DNA from 3 places in the Agromyces intestinalis genome. Region 3 is predicted to be linked to each of the others. Evidence: predicted binding sites of a transcription regulator. Region 3 holds the regulator's gene; each other region holds the start of a gene.
What was found. The regulator HspR, encoded in region 3, represses chaperone genes until heat shock. The targets are predictions, from matches to a motif close to AAGTTGAGTCNNNNNGACTCAACTT.
Positions count from the first base shown of each region.

Region 1: FLP10_RS04715 (ATP-dependent Clp protease ATP-binding subunit) is a predicted target of HspR. The motif match lies at 2,316-2,340, and genes of this name have one in related genera.
Region 2: FLP10_RS11300 (Hsp20/alpha crystallin family protein) is a predicted target of HspR. The motif match lies at 3,539-3,563, and genes of this name have one in related genera.

Region 1 covers NZ_CP043505.1:1,009,962-1,016,747, reverse strand. Annotated here, with positions in the region: gene FLP10_RS04730 (restriction endonuclease subunit S) at 1-68, opposite strand, end outside; gene FLP10_RS04725 (type I restriction-modification system subunit M) at 65-1,588, opposite strand; gene FLP10_RS04720 (hypothetical protein) at 1,671-2,138, opposite strand; gene FLP10_RS04715 (ATP-dependent Clp protease ATP-binding subunit) at 2,356-5,010, shown strand; gene FLP10_RS04710 (hypothetical protein) at 5,214-5,438, shown strand; gene FLP10_RS04705 (hypothetical protein) at 5,485-6,036, opposite strand; gene FLP10_RS04700 (nuclear transport factor 2 family protein) at 6,063-6,455, opposite strand; gene FLP10_RS04695 (hypothetical protein) at 6,672-6,786, shown strand, end outside.
Region 2 covers NZ_CP043505.1:2,473,040-2,479,825, forward strand. Annotated here, with positions in the region: gene FLP10_RS11285 (NtaA/DmoA family FMN-dependent monooxygenase) at 1-982, shown strand, start outside; gene FLP10_RS11290 (MFS transporter) at 979-2,217, shown strand; gene glsA (glutaminase A) at 2,255-3,472, opposite strand; gene FLP10_RS11300 (Hsp20/alpha crystallin family protein) at 3,614-4,057, shown strand; gene FLP10_RS11305 (glycosyltransferase family 39 protein) at 4,156-5,706, opposite strand; gene FLP10_RS11310 (DUF1697 domain-containing protein) at 5,769-6,320, shown strand; gene FLP10_RS11315 (hypothetical protein) at 6,390-6,786, shown strand, end outside.
Region 3 covers NZ_CP043505.1:2,102,156-2,108,941, reverse strand. Annotated here, with positions in the region: gene FLP10_RS09640 (DUF2017 family protein) at 1-435, opposite strand, end outside; gene clpS (ATP-dependent Clp protease adapter ClpS) at 432-722, opposite strand; gene FLP10_RS09630 (class I SAM-dependent methyltransferase) at 775-1,941, opposite strand; gene FLP10_RS09625 (hypothetical protein) at 2,011-2,727, shown strand; gene FLP10_RS09620 (heat shock protein transcriptional repressor HspR) at 2,806-3,219, opposite strand; gene FLP10_RS09615 (DnaJ C-terminal domain-containing protein) at 3,223-4,215, opposite strand; gene FLP10_RS09610 (nucleotide exchange factor GrpE) at 4,342-4,983, opposite strand; gene dnaK (molecular chaperone DnaK) at 4,986-6,786, opposite strand, start outside.

The sequences.
Region 1 (6,786 bases), 1.1 Mb from region 3:
TCCGCTTTGAGTGCCTTCCCATAGTTGAGTCGTGCGATGTCGCCAACTCGCACAGTCGGCCAACTCACGCGACGCCCTCCGCTTCGACAGGGTCCGCGAGCATGGTTCGAAGATTCCGGAGCCCATCCGCGATCTCGACCTCGAGTGCATCCAACTCATCGAGGATCTCCTCGGGGGAGCGGTGCTCGACCTCCTCGTGCTCGACCTCCTTGTAGCGGTTGATCGAGAGGTCGTAGCCGTTCGCGACGATCTCGTCTTTCGGCACGAGGAAGGACTGCGCGGTGCGGGGGCGTGCGTGCTCGTCGTTGCCTGGTTTCGACAGGCTCAACCAGCGATTCAGCACGTCGGGGAGGTCGTTCGCCTCGATCGGGGTGCGCTTGTCGTCGAGGGTGAAGCCGTCGGCGCGCACGTCGTAGAACCAGACCTCGTCGGTTCCGCCCGACGAGGTCTTCGTGAAGAAGAGGATCGCCGTCGAGACGCCGGTGTAGGGCTTGAATGTTCCGCTGGGAAGCTTCACGACGGCGTCGAGCTTGTGGTCCTCGACGAGCATCTTGCGCAGCGACTTGTGCGCGTTCGACGATCCGAAGAGCACCCCGTCGGGCACGATGACTGCGGCGCGCCCGCCGTTCTTCAGGAGCTTGATCATGAGCGCGAGGAAGAGCAGTTCGGTCTTCTTCGTCTTCACGACCTGCAGCAGATCTTTCGCGACGGTCTCGGAGTCGAGGCTTCCGGCGAACGGCGGGTTGGCCAGCACGAGCGAGTAGTCGGCGCTCGCCGGATGCCCCTCGGCGAGCGAGTCGCCGCGCTCGATCACGGGCTCTTCGACGCCGTGGAGCAGCATGTTCATGCTCGCGATGCGGGCCATGGAGGCATCCGAATCGAAGCCCGTGAACGCCTTGGTGTTGAAGAACGCGCGCACCGAGGCATCCGTCTCGACCTCGGGGTGGTGCTCGCGCAAGTACTCGACCGCCGAGATCAAGAAGCCCGCGGTGCCCACCGCGGGGTCGATGATACGGTCTTCGGGCGTCGGCGCCGCCATGTCGACCATGAGCTTGATGATGTGCCGGCTCGTGCGGAACTGGCCGTTCTGCCCACTCTGCGAGAGCTTCGCGAGCATGTATTCGTAGATGTCGCCCTTGGTGTCGCGGTCATCCATCGGGATGTCACGGAGCAGGTCGACGACCTTCGCGAGCAGCGCGGGCGTGGGGATCGTGAAGCGCGCGTCCTTCATGTTGCGCGCGTAGCTCGACCCGTCGCCGCCGAGGCGGCGGAGGAACGGGAAGACATGCTCGTCGACGATCTCGAACATCTCTTGCGGCGAGCGGTTGGTGAAGACCGACCAGCGCAGGTCGTCGAACGGGCGGGCGACTCGGCCCGTCTCGTCGAGCCCTTCAGGGAAGATGCGGCGCTGCATCGGCTCGCCCGTGCGGTTCGCGCGGCGCTCTTCGCGCGTGTGCAACTCATCGAGCCGGCGGATGAACAGCAGGTACGTGATCTGCTCGATCACCTCGACCGGGTTGGCGATGCCGCCCGACCAGAAGGCGTCCCAGACGCGATCGACTTTGCTGCGGAGTTCGCCGGTGACCAAGATGTGGTGCCTTTCGGAGGGGTGCTTGAAGCAGCGTAGTGCGGCCCGGTTCTCGACGGGAGCCGGGCCGCTGGCCGCGGTGCTACTGACGCTTGAGCTCGACCGTTGTCGTGACTCCGAGCGCGGTCACCTCGTAGCGGATGGTGTCGTTGTCGAACGAAAAGGTCTTCGTCGGGTCGCTCGAGGCGAGCAGCGCGCCCGAGGTCTTCTCGGTGTCGTTCTGCGAGTCCCACGAGAACGGTCCGGATACGGTCGGAGTCTCGAACGTGCCCGACCAGTAGAGCGCCTTCGTGTTTCCGCCGTCGCTCACCCAGAAGACCTCGATCGTGTCGGCGGTGATCGTCGCCGATTGGAAGCTCTCCTCGGATTTCTTGTTCGACTGCACCCACTCGCCGACCAGGTCGGCGGGCTGTGCGGGAGCCTCGTTCTCGGTGGCTCCCGTGCTCGTCCCATCGGTGCCGGCGGCGGTCGTCGCGCACCCCGCGAGTCCTGTGCCGAGCAGGGCGATCAGCGCGATCTGGGCGATTCCGGGGGTGACGCGTCGAGTCATTTCTTCTCCGTGTGCGATCGGTCTTCCGGGGGTTGGCATTCCTGACAGCGCGACCGACGCTATCTCTGGGCGCCGACATCGACCGAGTCGAAGGGGGCGGAGTGACCTGTTCTGGGGGCGCCGAGCGAGTCGATCATGGTTCGACGCAGCGGGAATACCCCCGCGCCCTCCGTGTTAAACCTGAGCGTACCCAACTCAAGTTCCCAAGGAGAACCAGGTGCCCGAAGACTTCAACGAGGCCGGCTCGAGCTCGTTCGACGAGTTTCTTGCCCGGTACCTTGCGGGTGAGCAGGCCAGGCAGGCTCGGTCGATCGACCTCAGCCGGTTCCTGACTGCGCGCACGCAGAGCATCCTGCAGCGTGCCGGACGGTTCGCACTCGAACGCGGCCAGACCGACCTCGACGCACTGCACATCCTGCGCGTGATCGTCGAGGACGAGGCGGTCAAGCAGGCGATCCAGCGCGTCGGGGCGAGCCCCGAGCGCATCATCACGGCGACCGAGCAGCGACTGCCCGCTGCCCTCGATCTCGACAAGCTCGATCAGCGGGACGCGATGAACGCGGCGACCATCACGCCGAGTGCGTCCCGTGCGCTGTTCCACAGCTACCAGGTCGCGCGCTCGAGCGGCTCGACCTACATCGACCCCGAGCACCTGTTCTTCGCGCTCGTGCTCGGTCAGGATGCCCCGGCCGGCCAGGTGCTCGCACGCGCGGGCGTGACGGCCGAGGCGCTGACGCAGCAGGTGCGCGAGACGATCCACGCGGGCGAGCCCGGCATCGACGAGTTCGACGCCGCCGCGGGCAACGCCGGCTCCGAGGCATCCGCGACCCCCATGCTCGACAAGTTCGGCACCGACCTCACCGAGATGGCCCGCGAGGGCGACCTCGACCCGGTCATCGGCCGCGTCGACGAGATCGAGCAGACGATCGAGATCCTTTCCCGCCGCACCAAGAACAACCCGGTGCTGGTCGGTGAGGCGGGCGTTGGCAAGACCGCGATCGTCGAGGGCCTCGCCCGCGCGATCGTCGAAGAGAGCGTGCCCGAGGCGCTGCTGGGCAAGCGCGTCATCTCGCTCGACCTGCCCGGCATGCTCGCCGGCACCCGGTACCGCGGCGACTTCGAAGAGCGGCTCACGAAGACCATGGAGGAGATCGCCGCGAACAAGGGCGAGTTCATCGTCTTCATCGACGAGATCCACACGGTCGTCGGCGCTGGCGGCTCGGGCGACGGCGGCACCGACGCGGGCAACATCCTGAAGCCGCGTCTCGCACGCGGCGACCTGCACCTCGTCGGCGCTACGACCCTCAACGAGTACCGCAAGATCGAGAAGGACCCAGCCCTCGAGCGCCGCTTCCAGCCGGTGCGCGTCGGCGAGCCCAGCATCGAGGACGCGGTGCTGATCCTGCAGGGGCTCAAGCCCGCCTACGAGCAGCACCACGGCGTCGAGTACACGGATGCCGCGATCCGCGCCGCGGTCGAACTCAGCGACCGCTACCTCAGCGACCGCGTGCTGCCCGACAAGGCGATCGACCTGATCGACCAGGCCGGCGCGCGACTGCGCCTCAAGCTGGGCGTGAAGGTCGACGTGAGCGAGCTGATCGCCCGTCTGGCGACCCTCGAGGCCGACAAGAACGCTGCGGTCACGGCCGAGCACTACGAGGAGGCGTCTCGGATTCGCGATGAGATCTCGAAGGTGCAGGATCGGCTGGATGCCGCGACCTCCGCTGGTCGAGTAGCGACGACGGAGCGTATCGAGACCCCGTCACCGGGTCTCGATACGGTCGCTGGCGCTCCCTACTCGACCAGCGACAACACGATCGACGAAGCTGAGATCGCCGCGGTGATCTCGCGCGCCACCGGCATCCCGGTGAACCGCCTCACCGAGACCGAGCGCGAGCGCCTGGCCGACCTCGAGGGCGAACTCCACGCCCGCGTGATCGGGCAGGACGACGCGGTGACCGCGGTCGCCAAGGCCGTGCGGCGCAATCGCACGGGCATGGGCGACGCCAAGCGCCCGGTGGGTTCGTTCCTCTTCCTCGGCCCGACCGGGGTCGGCAAGACCGAGCTCGCGAGGGCACTCGCCGACCAGCTGTTCGACGACGAGGGCGCGATCATCCGCTTCGATATGAGCGAGTTCGGCGAGCGTCACACCGTGTCGCGCCTGGTCGGTGCACCTCCCGGGTACGTCGGCTACGACGAGGCCGGACAGCTCACCGAGCGCGTGCGGCGCAACCCGTACTCGATCGTGCTGTTCGACGAGATCGAGAAGGCCCACCCCGACGTCTTCAACCTGCTGCTGCAGGTGCTCGACGACGGACGCCTCACCGACGGCCAGGGCCGCACGGTCGACTTCCGCAACACCGTGGTGGTCATGACCAGCAACCTCGGCAGCGAGTTCCTCGCCAGTAGGTCGGGCGCGCTCGGCTTCGTCGCCGGCACGGATGCCTCGGGCTTCTCGTCGGCAGACGATGTCAAGGCTCGCGTCATGGGCAAGGTGCGCGAGGCCATGCGCCCCGAGTTCCTGAACCGCATCGACGAGATCGTGCTGTTCCAGAAGCTCACGCAGCCCGAGATCGCGCAGATCGTGCGCCTCATGCTCGGCGCCACCGAGCGGCGCCTCGCGGCCCGCGAGGTCGCCATCGAGGTCACGGATGCCGCGGTCGAGTGGCTCGGCGCCCACGGTTACGAGCCCGAGTACGGCGCCCGTCCGCTGCGCCGCCTGATCCAGCGCGAGGTCGACGATCGCATCGCCGACCTGTTCGTCTCGGGCGACCTGGGCGACGGCGAGGCGGTGAAGGTGGATGCCTCGGGCGAGGCGCTCACCGTGGCATCCGTGCCGCGCGCCGTGCTCGACCGGCCCGTCGCGGCGTAGGCGCACCGCTTACCCGCACCCCGCGCGAACGCCCGGCCCCGTCAGGGGCCGGGCGTTCGTCGTGGGACCGACCCAGCTCCGTTTGGACGCGTTTCGGCGCCTCCTCCAGGAGGGCGGCGCCGAAACGCGTCCAAACGATGCAGGCGGTGGCATCGGGGTGGGCGACTCGCGTCATGATCCACGCGCTCGCATGTCTCTCAGGTATGGCGACGCACTTCGAGATCGTGCACGGGCCTCTGGGCGAGACCTCGATCCTGCCGTGCGCGTGCCCGCGTCAGGCCGACCACCCTCGACTGAACTCCGACACCGCACCAGTGCCGATCGTCGAGTCCGCAGCGCTCGAGCACGGTCGCCGCGCACGCCGGCAGCGACGTGCGGGGAGCGCGCTCGCCGCGTGGGTCGGAGGTCGCCCGTCGCACCCGGCGTGACGCACGATCCAGGAGCTGGGTGTGTCCGATCGGAGTCCCGGTCAGATCAGCCGAGCGCGCCGAACCCGATCACACTGCACACGGCGCCGACGATCAGCAGGATCGCCCCGCCGAACAGTCCGCACCAGAAGCTGCGGGCGGCCGTCGCCAGCGGCAGTCGCGTCGCGACGATCGCCACGATCGTCACGAGCACGCCGGCGACGGCGAAGATCGGCTGCGCGAACACCCAGGCCAGCGGGATGAAGTGGATACCGACCACGGCGAGGATCAGCGGTGCGTGCAGGTCGCTGCGTCCGCGTCTGCTCGCCCAGATCGCGAGGACGATCATCGCGATCACTTCGATCCAGAACACGACGATGTACGTGATGAATGCGGGTCCGCCCGGCTCGAGCGCGGTCGGCCCGCTCCAGTTCTTGATCGCGGCGGGGACGCTGAGGCCGACGAGCACGGCGCCGCCGAGGCCGATGACGGCGAGCACCACCCGCCAGATCCAGTGCTTCGGCGGGCGCTCCTGGGCCCATCCGCTCCAGATGAAGGCGGCGAGTCCGAAGATCGCCCCCGTCATCAACAGGTCTCGGGGGAATTCGGGATTGATCACGCCGAGACTCTAGGGCCTCGCCGACGCTACGCGGCGTCGGCGTGCCGGTGCACGACGCGCCAGGCATCGCCTTCGCGTCGATACACCTGCGTGACGCGCAGCGTGAAGGTGCGCGGCTCGCCGTCGACCGATGCGGTCATCCGCTCGTAGCCCACCGAGTAGGCCAGGTCGCCCACGACGTCGTACGAGATCAGGTCGAACGCCCAGTCGGTGCAGTCCGAGAAGCTCGTCGTGAGCACCTCGAACGCCTCCACGAGCGCCGCCCGACCGACGGCGTTGCGCCACGCCCCGAGCACGCTCACCGGTTCGGTCTGCGACCAGATCGCCCGTCGCGGCCCGTCGTCGCCGCTCATCATCGCCCGTTCGGCCGCTGCGTAGTCGCCGCCGAGCCAGGTCAGGAACTCCTCGCGATCGCTCATGACATCAGAATGCTCGGCTGCGGCGCCGACCACAATGGATGACACGACGCGAACGGATGTCTCGGAGCACGACGTGCGGCCGGGTCGCCGACGCGGTCGACGCCGCGCTCGCCGTCCACCCGCCCTGGGAGGGATCAGTGCCTGCCCGGATGTCATGACCTCACGGTTCCCCTAGCCTCCGAGCCATCCGGCTCACCGAGCGGATCGGAGGACGCGATGTTCGAGGATCTCGGCGCGAACTGGGATCGGTTCTACGCGCAGACGATCGAGCCGATGGTCGACCTGCTCGTCGCGGCGGCGCTGGTCTGGCTGACTGCGGTCGTGTGCGCGC
Region 2 (6,786 bases), 370 kb from region 3:
GCTCGATCACGTGTCCGGTGGGCGCATCGCGTTCAACGTCGTCGCCTCGACGCGGCTCGCCGACGCTGCCAACTACGGATTCGACGAACTGCTCGAGCACGATCGCCGCTACGAGCGCATGGAGGAGTTCATCGACGTCTGCAAGGCGCTCTGGGACTCGGTGCCCCCCGAGGCGATCGTGATGGACCGCGAGACCGGGCGCTTCGCCGACCCCGAGCTCATCAGCCCGATCGATCACGCGGGAGCGTACTTCCGGGTCAAGGGGCCGCTCTCGAGCATGCCGAGTCCGCAACGGCATCCGGTGCTCGTGCAGGCGGGCAACTCGCCTCGCGGCATCGCGACGTCGGCGAAGTTCGCCGACCTCATCTTCGGCTTCGGCGGCTCCGTGGCGGGCCAGCAGCGCCATCGGCGGATGCTCGACGAGGCGCTGACCGCCGAGGGGCGCGACCCGTCGGGGGTCGGCATTCTCTGGGCGACGCAGGTCATCGTCGGACGCACCGAGGCCGAGGCCGAGGCGCGCAAGGCCGAGGTGCTCGAGTTCTGGAGCGAGGACGCGGTGGGCGCCTACCTCTCGCACAATGCCGGCTTCGACTTCTCGGAGCTGCCGCCGACGTTCCGGCTCGGCGACCTGTCGGAGCGGATCGTCGCCGCACACGCGAGCCCGGGCGGGCTCGTCGGCGCGCTGGTGGACGAGTACGGACAGGATCACCGGATGTCTCGCGCCGAGTTCTTCGAACACGGATGGCGCAGCGCCACCGGGCTCGACCACACCCTCTGCGGGGCACCCGGCCGCATCGCCGACCTGCTCGAGGAGAACTTCGCGGCGACCGGCTCGCGCGGCGGATACATGTTCTCGACGCCGTTGCCGACCCCGTCGGGTCTCGACGACATCGGCGAGCTGCTCGCACCCGAGCTGCGCCGCCGCGGTGCGCTCGCTCCTGCCTACCCGGCGCGAACCCTCCGCGAGAACCTCGCGGCGTGACACGCACGACTCCGTCCACCCGCACCGCGGAAGCCCCCGGCTGGGCGCCGACCCTGCTCATCTGCGCCTTCATCGCCACCGCGCAGATGACCTGGGGCGCGGTCGTCCCCGTGCTGCCGATCATGGTGGCCGACCAGCAACTGCCGACCGCGGTGCTCGGGCCGGTGATCGCGGCGTTCGCGATCGGCCGGGTGCTCGTCAACATCCCCGCCGGGCTGGCGCTGCGGGGCGTCCCTCCGCGGGCGCTCATGCTCGCGACCTGCCTGCTGCTCACCGCGGTCACCGCCGCGACCGGATTGGTCACGGACCCGGCCCTGCTCGTGGTCGCGCGGCTCGTCGCGGGCGTGCTCGGCGGTGCCGCGGTGACGGTCGGCTTCTCGGTGCTGCTCGCGGGTGCGCCCTCGGCCCGCCGCGGCCGTGTGGTCGCCGTGGCCACCGTCGTGCAGATGAGCGCGGCCGCGGTCGGAGCGACGCTGGGCGGCGCGGTCGTCGCGTTCGCCGGCGTCGCTGCCGCGTTCGCCGCGGCCGCGGTGCCGGTGCTGCTCGTGACGATCATCGACGTGATCCGGCCGGCCCGCGCCTACTGGTCGTCGTTCGAACGCGCCTCGGCCCCGGCCGGCCGACCGCCCGTCCCGCGGGGCGATCGGACCGCAGATCTCGCCCTCGTCGTGGCGCTCGCGGCCGTCTCGTTCGCACTGTTCTTCGCGCGATTCGGCATCGAACAGGGGCTCGTGCCCGTGCTCGCCTACGAACAGGGCGGGCTCGACCCGCTCGGACTCGGACTGGCGCTCGGCGCCGGCACCGTGCTCAGCATGGTCGCGCTGCCCTTCGTCGGTCGGGCGGTCGACCGCGGCGCGCGTACCGCGGTCATCGCGGTGAGCGGCATCGGTGCGGCGCTCGCCGTCGTCGCGTTCGGATTGGCGGCCGAGCCGATCGGGTTCACGGCCGCGATCGTGGGCTACGCCGTGGCGACGAGCGTCGCGAACGTGGTGCCGGGCGTCGTCACCGCCGAGGCGTTCCCCGGAACCCGTTCGGGATTCGTGGTGGGCGTCACGCGCACCGCGGGCGATGTCGGTGCCGCCGCCGGACCGCTCGCCGCCTTCTGGCTCGCCGAGCGCTTCGACGTGTCGATCGCGCTCGGCGTGGTCGCTGCCGTGCTCGCGGCGCTGATCGGATGGTTCGGCGTCGTCGTGCTGCGGCAGGGGCCCGCGGCATCCGTGCCCGCGGCGACGTGAGGGGCATCCGCGCGACAGCCGGCGTGCCGCCGCGTGCTCAGCCCTCGAGCACCCCTTCGGGGTCGCGCAGCACGATGCGCGGCCGCCCGTCGGTGTCGGTTCCGGCGAGTTCGGGCAGGGCGCGCAGCACGCCGGCCGCGCCCCGCGCGACCCGGGTGACGGCGGTGAAGTCGAGCACGAGGCATCCCTGCTCGCCGACGAGCGGAGCGAGACGCGTCAGCAGCTCCTCGGCGCCCGCGAAGGCGATCTCGCCCCGCAGCACGGCGACCAGATCGTCGCCCTCGTGCGCGAGCGAGGCGATGGGCGACAGCGGGTCGCCGCGATGGCGCAGCAGGTGCAGCCCCGACTGGCTCGAGAGGGCCTCGAGCATCGCGACGCCGCGCACGCTGTTGCCGCGTGCGTCGAGCGGCGGGCTGAAGGTGCCGATGCCGAACTGGCCCGGCTGCAGGGCGACGATGCCGCCGCCCACGCCGCTCTTGGCCGGGAGCCCCACCCGCACCAACCAGTCGCCCGACGCGTCGTACATGCCGCAGCTGGTCATGACCGCCGTCGTCCAGCGTGCGGCGTCCTCGCCGACCACCCGTTCGCCGGTGACCGGGTTGACGCCGCCGGTCGCGAGCGTTGCGGCCATGATCGCGAGGTCGCGCGCGGTGACCGTGAGCGAGCACTGGCGGAAGTACGCCGTCGTGGCGATCTCGGCGGTCGAGGCGAGCGTGCCGGCCGAACGGGTGAGGTAGGCGAGGGCGCGGTTGCGGTCGCCCGTCGCCGCCTCGGAGGCGAACACGGCCTCGTCGACGTCGAGTTCGCGCCCGGCGAACGCCTGCAGCCCGGCCCGGATGCGCGCGAACTTCTCGTCGGCGGTGTCGCCGGGGATCAGCGACGACGTGACGATGGCGCCCGCGTTGATCATGGGGTTCAACGGGCGACCGGATGCCTCGTCGAGGCTGATGGCGTTGAACGGCTCGCCGCTCGGTTCGAGGCCGACGTGCCGGGTGACCTCCTCGAGTCCGAGCGCGTCGAGGGCGAGTGCGAACACGAACGGCTTCGAGACCGACTGGATCGTGAACTCGACCGCGCTGTCGCCCGCCTCGTGCACGACGCCATGCGTGCTGGCGAGTGCGATGCCGAGTGCCCGGGGGTCGGCCTTCGCGAGCTCGGGGATGTAGCTCGCGACCTCGCCGTCGGTGCGGTCGCGCACCTCGTCGAGGATCGAGCCGAGCACGGAGCGGAGCGGGTCGCGCAGGTCGACGGCCATGCGGTCAGCCTAGTCAGCGGTACGCCGAGCGTTGGCACTCTCGGGTCGAGAGTGCTAATCTGACCATACTTGAGTCGATCCCGCTCAAGTCTTGAACCTTCGGTCGCGCAGCCGCGACCGACCCACACCGAGGAGGAATCCATGCCTGTCACCTGGGACCCGTTCCGCGACCTCGACCGTCTCGCCGCGAGCATGCTCGACTCGCGGCAGGGGCCGCGCATGATGCCGATCGACCTGCACCGCGACGGCGACCACTACGTGCTGAGCGCCGACCTGCCGGGCGTCGACCCGGGCTCGATCGACATCGACATCGACGGCCAGCTGCTGACGATCCGCGCCGAGCGCACGCTGCGCGACAGCGACAGCGAGGGCGTGCAGTGGCTCGCGCACGAGCGCCCGAGCGGGTCGTTCCTGCGCCAGCTCACCGTCGGCGACGGCATCGACACCGCCGCGATCAGCGCGCACTACGACAACGGCGTGCTGAGCGTCATCATCCCCGTCTCCGAGCGGGCCAAGCCCCGCAAGGTCGAGGTGCGGGCGTCGACGCCCGAGTCCGCGCCGCGCGAGGTCGCCGCGGGCGAGTAGCGCGTTCCGACACGAGGGCGGATGCTGCGAGGCATCCGCCCTCGTCGCGTCTGCCGGTGACCCGGTGCGCCGAAGCGGCCGACCACGCGATCACTGCGCTAGCTGAGGTGCGCGAGTCGCGGCCACAGCTCGTTCCACGGGGTGGTGCGACCGACGCAGCGGATCACCGGCAGCCCCTGCTCTTCGTTGTCGACGTCGAGGCCGTTGTCGAGCGTCGCCTCGGTCGTGCACTCGTCGAAGTCCGCGGCGAGGCGCGGCGAGATCCGTCCGACGAACACCACGTCGCGCGCCGACTCGGGTGGCCCCGCCTGGAACCAGAGCGCATTGTGCCCGCTGAACACCGCCCCCGGGTCGAGCCCGACGTCGGCACCGAACCGGGCGAGCGCACCGGCCTCGCCGTAGTTCGAGGTGATCACGATCGGCGCAGGCCCCGAGCCATCCGGGTCGCTTCCCTCATGGACGACCGCGGCGACCTGCTCGACGTACACGGGCCATCCGATCGAATCGCCCACCGTCTGGTTCGCGGACGCGAACGGGCTCGCGCCCACCCAGGCGAGCGGCAGCAGCGGCAGCGCGATGAGCGCCGAGACGATCGCGTTGAGCGCCACCGCCGACCACACCAGCACTCGGCGCCACGTGGCGCGCATCCACTCGGCGGTCGGCACGGCGCCGAGCCCGAGCAGCACCTCGACGATGCCGAGCGGGTAGTACGCCTGCGCGCCGCCGATGATCGTGGCGAGCACGACGACCGCGAACGCGACGGCCAGGCACCGGATGGGCCGCCATGCGGGTCGGCGGAACAGCGCCACGAGCCCGGCGACCCAGATCGGCACCAGCGGGGGGCCGACGAGCAGCAGCAGGAGCGGCAGTGTGAGCACGCGGCTCGCGGCGTCGGTGTCGTCGGCGAGCGCGGCGCCCATACGCAACTGCGGCAGGTCGTTCGCGACCTGGTAGACGAGGTTCGGCGCGGCGAGCACGACGGCGAGCGCGACCCCGCCCCAGAGCCACGGCGAGCGCAGCGTCTTCCACGGCCCCAACGCCAGGATGCCGAGGCCGATTGCGGCGACGAGCTGCACGATGAGCAGCTTGTTGAACGTCGCGAGCCCGGTCACCGTGCCCACCGCGAGCCACCAGCGCGGGTCGCGCAGCAGCGCGCGCACCACGAACCATCCGACGAGCAGCCACGCCGCCAGGTCGATCGACGCGGTCAGGAAGATATGGCCGAAGACCATCGGGAACGAGGCGGATGCCGCGGCCCATGCCGCCAGCGCCTGTGCCCGCCGACCGCCGCCCGCCTCGCGGGCGACGAGCGCGACGAGCAGCACGGCCGAGATCGCGGCGAGGATCGCCGGGATGCGCAGCGCCCACGGCTCGTCCACGACCGACGTGATCGCGCGAGCGAGCAGCGGGGTGAGCGGCGGCTGGTCGACGTATCCCCACGCCGGCTCGAGCATGCGGAAGTACAGTTCGTCGCGGTGGAATCCGTACCACTGGCTCGTCGCCGCGAGCAGCAGCCCGAGCGCGGCCATCGCGGCGAACACCGGCCCACGGGCGAGCGGGGGGTGCGCGGCGAGGTGCGACCCCGCTTCGGGCGGGGCGGATGCTGCTGCCTCCGCGAGCGGCTGCGAGGTCGCCCCGGCCTCCGACATGCGGCTCACCCTAGCGGCACCCGTGAGTCGCGGCATCCGTCGAGGTCTGCTAGCCATGCCGCATGACCGCATCGACCCGCTTCGTCGCGCTGCTGCGCGGTATCAACGTCGGCGGCCGCAATGCCGTGCGCATGCCCGACCTGGTCGGGTGCTTCGCCGACGCCGGATTCGCCGACGTGCGCACCCTCGGCCAGAGCGGCAACGTGGTCTTCACGGCCCGGCGCACGAGCGGCGCGAGGTTCGAGGGCGACGTCGCCGCGATGCTCGAGGACCGGTTCGGGATGCCGGTGCCCACCGTGATCCGGTCGCGCGCCGAGTTCGCCCGCACCATGGATGAGGCGCCCCCGGGCCACGGCTCGCCCGACCTGCGCGCCGACGTGTTCTTCTGCCGGCATCCGCTCACGCCCGAGCAGGCGCTCGCCGAGATGCCCGAGCTGCGCGAGGGTGTCGATACGATCGCGGTCGGCCCCGGCGCGCTGTATTTCTCGCGGGTCGCCGCGCGGGCGACCAAGACGCGGATCCAGAAGTTCATGGCGCTGCCGGTGTTCCAGCAGAACACCGTGCGCAGCTGGGGCACGTGCGTGAAGGTGAGCGGGTTGCTGGAGGAGGACTGAGGAGAGGGGGAGGGCCAACGGCTCGCGCGGCGGCGCCCGCTCGCGTCCGCCGTTCGCTACGGTCGAGGCGTGACCCTCCAACCAGCCGCGAGCGGGCCGACTCCGGCGCCGTTCCTCGTGTCGATCGGCAACATCCATGCGACGCAGCATCACGTCGTCACGCCCGCGGGCTCGTGGCCGATCGCCGAGGTGAACGTCTCGACCCACGATCACACCTCGACCACGACGCACACCCCCGCCTGGGCGATCGTCATGGTCATCCTCTTCATCTGGTTCTTCCTGCTGAGCCTGCTGTTCCTGCTCGCCCGCGAGACGCGCGTGTCGGGCTACGTGAACGTGACGGTGTGGGGGCCGGGCGGGCAGGCGTACGTCGAGAACGTGCCGGTGTGGAACGCCGTGCAGCGCGGAGACGTGTTCAACCGGGTCGGCTACCTGCAGGGGCTGATCGGCGCAGCGCGCGGGCGCA
Region 3 (6,786 bases):
CTCGTACGCCGCCCGCAGGTAGTCGTCGCGCGACTCGTCGGCGTCGTCGGTGCCCTCCTCGACGACGCCGACCCGTTCGGCGAGGATGAGCCGCAGGTCGGTGAGGAACGTCAGCCACCCCCACGCCTGCGACTGGTCGAGTTCGATCTCGACCAGCCCGCGCTCGCCGGGCGCCGCCGTCGCGTCGCGCACCGACTGCGCGGCCTGGCGCTTTCCGTCGACGAGGCTCTCGCGGGTGTACCGCGTGTAGTCGCGCGACGCCGAGGCATCATCGGGGTAGGCGTTGGGCAGCAGCCGCCCGAGGGCCGGGTCGTCCTCGGTGCCGAGCAGCAGCACCGAGTCGACTTGGTCGGCGAGCTCGGACAGCAGCATCGCCTCCTCGGCCTCGAGCACCAGGCGAACCCCGTCGCCTCCGTCGCGGCCGGCGACGATCATGGCTCGGCCCTCACGACCGTGGCCTGCAATCCGTAGCCGTGCATGGCGACGACGTGCCGCTCCATCGCCTCGCGGTTGCCCGTCGCCACCACGGCGCGCCCCTCGGTGTGCACCCGCAGCATCAACCGTTCGGCCTGCTCGCGTGCGAACCCGAAGTACGTCTGGAACACGTAGGTGACGTACGTCATGAGGTTGACCGGGTCGTCCCACACGACGACATTCCACGGCCGGTCGACGGTCGCGATGGTCGCGACGTCGAGGTCGTGGAGCTCGAGCGTGTCGGTCATCCTCCCAGCCTGACACGATCGCCCGATGGATGCATCCCCGCCCGGCGCCGCCTCAGAGACGTGTCGAGACGGTCACCGTGAACTTCGGATTCCGGGCGATCTGCCGCGTCGGACCGACGAGTCGCTGCAGGGCCTGACGGTACCTCAGATGCGAGTTCCAGACGGTCACGAGCCGTCCGCCCGGCCGCAGAGCGCGGCCCGCGTCGGCGAACAGCCGCTCGGCGAGCGCGGTCGTCAGAGCGCCGCCCGCATGGAACGGCGGATTCAGCACCACGAGGTCGGCGATCCCGTCGCCGACGAGTTCGAGCGCGTCGGCGCGCTCGACCCGGATGCGGTCGGCGACACCGTTCGCCTCGGCCGTCTCGCGCGCCGACCGCACGGCCACCGCCGACTGGTCGTACGCCTCGACCTGCGCGGCCGGCAGCAGTCGGGCCAGGGCCACCGCGACGACGCCGGTGCCGCACGCCAGGTCGATCGCGCGTTCGGGCCGCTCGCCGCCGATCGCGACGGGCAGTTCGGCGATCAGGAAGCGGGTGCCGATGTCGACCGAGGTGCCGGCGAACGCGCCGCCGTGCGAGACGATGTCGATGTCGAGTTCGTCATCGTGCGCGCGGCGCGGCCACGCGGCATCCGGCCCTGTGATCGCGCCCATGCCGGCCGGATGCGGCTCGCGCACGACCAGCACCCGCGACTTCTGCCTGGCGTGACTCACGTCCACCCGCCCGAAGTGGCGCAGCAGCACGTGATTCATGGCCGGGCTCATGTGCTTCAGCCGCCCGCCCGCGACGACGACCACGTCGTCGTCCGCGTATTCGGCGATCAGCGCCGCGACCTCGTCGAGGGCATCGAGCGACCGCGGCAGCCGCAGCAGCACGACGCGGGCACCCTCGACGAGGGCGGCCTCGGCCGGTAGCACCCGCACTGCGTCGGCGAAACCGACCCGGCGCGCGTTCTCGGCGATCGCGCGCTCGCCGAGCAGGGCGTCCTGGTGCACTCGGATGCCACGCAACCCGTGCGCTGCGGCGGTGCCGAGGGCCAGCGCGCCGTGCGTGTCGCCGATCACCGCGACCCGGGCCCCCGCGGCGGTCGCGCCGAGGTCGGCGACGAGCGCATCGACGAACGGCCGGGCCTCATCGAGGATGAGCCGGTCGGCCGCGTCGGAGGCCTCGAGTCCGGGTGCGCTCACGTCGGGGCGCCTGCGGAGATCGCTGAGTTCCACCCGGGCAGGTTACCCGCACTCGGGGGTCACGGTGAGGGTTCAGCCGGTGTTTGCTACCCTCGGTCAGGCATGCGGGAAACACGCCGAAGCCAGCCGGGGGGCCGCCGCGTCGCGCCGAAGTCGGGCGCGACGCCCGTCGGACGTACCCGCACGGTGCGCCGATTCGGCGCTCTCCTGGCCACTTTCGCGGTCGGCGGGTTGCTCGCGACCCTCGCGATCGCACCCACCGCGCCGCCGCTTCTGGCCGATCCCGCCGTCGCCGCCTCATCGCTCACGCACGACCGCCTGCAGCGCGTCGCCGTCGACGCCGGGGGCGCGGTGCCCGGCGTCTCCGAGGACTCGTACGTCGCCTCGACCGGGCCCGAGACCCTCATCGAGGGGGGCACGAACCACGACTGGGCCAAACTCGTGCTCGTCGACGGCGGGTTCCCCGTGACCGAGGCGAACGTCACCGTCATTCTGCGGTGGATGCGCCAGGAGAACGGCGTCGACAACTGGTGGAACCGCAACAACCCGCTGAACAACGGCAACGGATCGGGCGGCGGATCGGGCCTCGGCAGCTACGACACCCTCGTCACCGGCGCGTACTACGCGGCCGACAGCCTGCGCCGCTACGCGTTCTACGACGCGATCGAGGCGGCGCTCGAGGTGGGAGACGACGCGGATGCCACGGCTCGCGCCATCTGGGCATCGCCGTGGGCCGGAAGCCACTACGGCAACGGCACGCACTGGTCGACCCGCCCCGTCGAGGCGATCGAGGCCCCGGCGAGCGCCTGGGGCCGCTGACGCCTGCGCGGCGCGTCGGTTGCGTCGGTCTCGATACGCGTTGCCGCTTCGCACTGGCGCTACTCGGCCGGCGACGGGCTACCGGTCGAGCGGCCGCCAGACGACGAGGGCATTCTCGCGGCGCACGCGCGTGCCGGCCTTGATGGTGACGATGTCGCCTGCCGAGCCCGCGGCGAACACGCGCCGGCCGGGGCGGTTCAGCATCTCATCGGCGAGCATCGCCTCGAGCTCGCGCACCCGGGTGCGCAGCGCCGACACCTCGTCCTCGAGGCCGAGCACGCGGCGGATGCCCTCGAGGCTGACGCCCTCGCTCGACAGCTGGGCGATCTCGCGCAGCTGCACGACATCGCGCATCGAGTAGCGGCGCGACTTGCCGGCGGTGCGGCTCGGCGAGACGAGCCCGAGCCGGTCGTACTGGCGCAGGGTCTGCGGATGCATGCCGGCGAGCTCGGCCGCGACGGAGATCACGAAGATCGGGCTCGTCTCGTCCATCGCCTACCCCTTGGCGCGCGCGATGAGGTCATCGCGGGGGTTCTCGTCGGGCAGCAGCGCTGCGAACTCGCGCAACCGCTCCTCGGCCTCCTTCGAGAGATGCGAGGGCACCGCCACCTGCACGACGGCGAGTAGGTCGCCCGTGCCCTTCTTCGTCGCGACGCCTCGGCCCTTCACGCGCAGCACCCGGCCGCTCGGGGTTCCCGGCGCGACCTTGAGCTTCACCGGGTCGCCGCCGAGCGTCGGCACCTGGATCGTCGCGCCCAACGCTGCCTCTTCGAAGGTCACCGGCACGGTGACTCGCAGGTTCAACCCGTCACGCTCGAACACGGGGTGCTTGCGCACGTTGACGGTGAGGATCATGTCGCCGTTCGCGCCGCCGTCGGGTGACGGGTGACCCTTGCCGCGCAGCCGGATCTTCTGCCCGTCGGCGACGCCGGCGGGGATGTTCACCGTCACGGGCTTGCCCTCGGCCGTCTGCAGGGTCACCTGGTCGCCCCGGGTCGCGGTGATGAAGTCGAGCGTGGTCGTGGCCGTGACATCCCGGCCCGGCGTCGGACCGCCGAAGCCGCGGTAGCCGCCCGTCGACTGCCCGAACCGGCCGCCGCCGAACAACCCGCCGAGCAGGTCGTCGTACTCGCCGCCCGCGCCCTGCTGGAACGTGAAGCGCTGGCCGCCGCCGCCCTGGCCGAACATGCCGCCGAAGACGTCCTCGAAGCCGCCGGCACCCTGCCCACCGGGGGCGGTGAAACGCGCGCCCGACCCCATCGCGCGGATCGCGTCGTACTCCTTGCGCTCCTCGGGGTCGGAGAGCACCGAGTTCGCCTCGCTGATCTCTTTGAACTTCGCCTCCGCCGCGGCATCGCCCGGGTTCTGGTCGGGGTGGTACTTGCGGGCGAGCTTGCGGTACGCCTTCTTGATGTCGGCGTCGCTCGCGTCCTTGGAGACGCCGAGCACCTGGTAGAAGTCCTTGTCGAACCAATCCTGACTGGCCACGGGCGCCTCCTCTCTCTGCTGTTCAGTCTGTCGTGCCGCCGAGTGTTTCCGTTCGCACCACTGGTTTCCGCTGGTACGGAAACGCTCGGCGCGAACGGAAACGCTCGGCGGCGGATGTGGCGTCCGTCAGGACGCCGGGGTGTGCACCACGACCTTCGCCGGGCGCAGCTGGACGCTGCCGAGCGTGTAGCCCGCCTCGACGACGTCGGCGACCGTGTCGGCGTCGACGTCGGGCGAGGGCTGCTGGAAGATCGCCTCGTGCCGCTGCGGGTCGAACACCTCGCCCACCTCGCCGAATCGCTCGAGCCCGAGCTTCTCGGTCGCGGCGCGCAGCTTGGCGGCGATCGTGACGAACGGGGTGTCGCCCTCGAGGTCGCCGTGCTTCTCGGCCCGGTCGAGATCGTCGAGCACGGGCAGCAGCACCGCGACCGCCGCACCGACCGCGCGCTCGCGCTCGAGCTCGCGGTTCTGCTCGGTGCGCCGACGGTAGTTGGCGTACTCGGCGGTGACCCGCTTGAGGTCGGCCAGGTGCTCGTCGGTCGGGTCCTGCACTTCGGCCTGCGCCGCGTTCAGGATGTCGTCGACGGTGAGCTCGCGCTCGTCGTCGCCGGCGTCGCCGTCCGCGGACCCGGGCTGAGCGGATGCCTCGTGCGAAACATCCGTCTCGCCCTGCCCCTCGGGCTGCCGAACCGCACCCGTCTCGGGGTCGATCCGCCGCTTGTCGCGGACGATCGGCTCCTCGTGGTTCCGGTCTTCCTCGGAAGCCATGGTTACTTCTTCTCGTCTTCGTCGTCGACGACCTCGGCGTCGACCACGTCCTCGTCGCTGGACTCGCCGCCCGCGGCACCGGTCGCCGAGGCATCCTCGCCGGCCGTGGCATCCGCCGCCTGGCCCTGCGCGTAGATCGCCTCGCCCAGCTTGGTCTGCGACTGCGAGAGCTTCTCGAAGGCGGTCTTCACCGCGTCGTCGTCGTCGCCCGCGAGCGCCGACTTCAGCGCGTCGACATCGCCCTGCACCTCGGTCTTCACGTCGGCGGGCAGCTTGTCGTCGTTGTCCTTGATCAGCTTCTCGACCGAGTAGGCGAGCTGCTCGGCGGAGTTGCGCTGCTCGGCGGACTCGCGGCGCTTCTTGTCTTCGGCGGCGTGCTCCTCGGCCTCGCGCACCATGCGGTCGATGTCGTCCTTCGGCAGCGACGAGCCGCCGGTGATCGTCATCGACTGCTCCTTGCCGGTGCCCTTGTCCTTTGCGGACACGTGCACGATGCCGTTCGCGTCGATGTCGAAGGTGACCTCGATCTGCGGGATGCCGCGCGGCGCCGGGGCGATGCCGGTGAGCTCGAAGGTGCCCAGCGGCTTGTTGTCGCGGGTGAACTCGCGCTCGCCCTGGAAGACCTGGATCGCGACCGACGGCTGGTTGTCGTCGGCGGTCGTGAAGGTCTCGCTGCGCTTGGTCGGGATGGCCGTGTTGCGCTCGATGAGCTTGGTCATGATGCCGCCCTTGGTCTCGATGCCGAGGCTCAGCGGGGTGACGTCGATGAGCAGCACGTCCTTGCGCTCGCCCTTCAGCACGCCGGCCTGCAGGGCGGCGCCGACGGCGACGACCTCATCGGGGTTGACGCCCTTGTTGGGCTCTTTGCCGGTCTCCTTCTTGATGAGGTCGGCGACGGCGGGCATGCGGGTCGATCCGCCGACGAGCACCACGTGGGCGATGTCGCTGATCTTCACGCCGGCCTCGCGCATGACGTCCTCGAAGGGCTTCTTCGTGCGGTCGAGCAGGTCGCTCGTCATGTTCTCGAACTGGGCGCGAGTGAGCGTCTCGTCGAGGTTGGCCGGGCCGTTCTCGGTGAGCGAGAGGTAGGGCAGCTGGATGCTGGTGCTGGTCGAGCTCGACAGCTCCTTCTTGGCCTGCTCGGCGGCCTCCTTCAGGCGCTGCAGGGCGATCTTGTCCTTCGAGACGTCGACGCCGGTCGACTCCTTGAAGCGCTTGATCAGGTGGTCGACGATGCGCTGATCCCAGTCGTCGCCGCCGAGGCGGTTGTCGCCCGAGGTGGCGCGCACCTGGATGGTCGAGAAGTCGTCGTCCTTGCCGACCTCGAGCAGGGACACGTCGAACGTGCCGCCGCCCAGGTCGAAGACGAGGATCAGCTCGTCCTCCTTGCCCTTGTCGAGGCCGTAGGCGAGCGCGGCCGCGGTGGGCTCGTTGATGATGCGCAGCACGTTCAGGCCCGCGATCTCGCCGGCCTCCTTCGTGGCCTGACGCTCGGCGTCGTTGAAGTACGCCGGCACGGTGATGACCGCGTCGGTGACGGTGTCGCCGAGGTACTGCTCGGCGTCGCGCTTGAGCTTCTGCAGGATGCGCGCCGAGATCTCCTGCGGGGTGTACTGCTTGCCGTCGATCTCCTGCGTCTTCCAGTCGGTGCCCATGTGGCGCTTGACCGACGAGATGGTGCGGTCGACGTTCGTGACGGCCTGGCGCTTGGCGGTCTCGCCGACGAGCACCTCGCCGTCCTTCGTGAACGCGACGACCGACGGGGTCGTGCGGAAGCCCTCGGCGTTCGCGATGACGACGGGC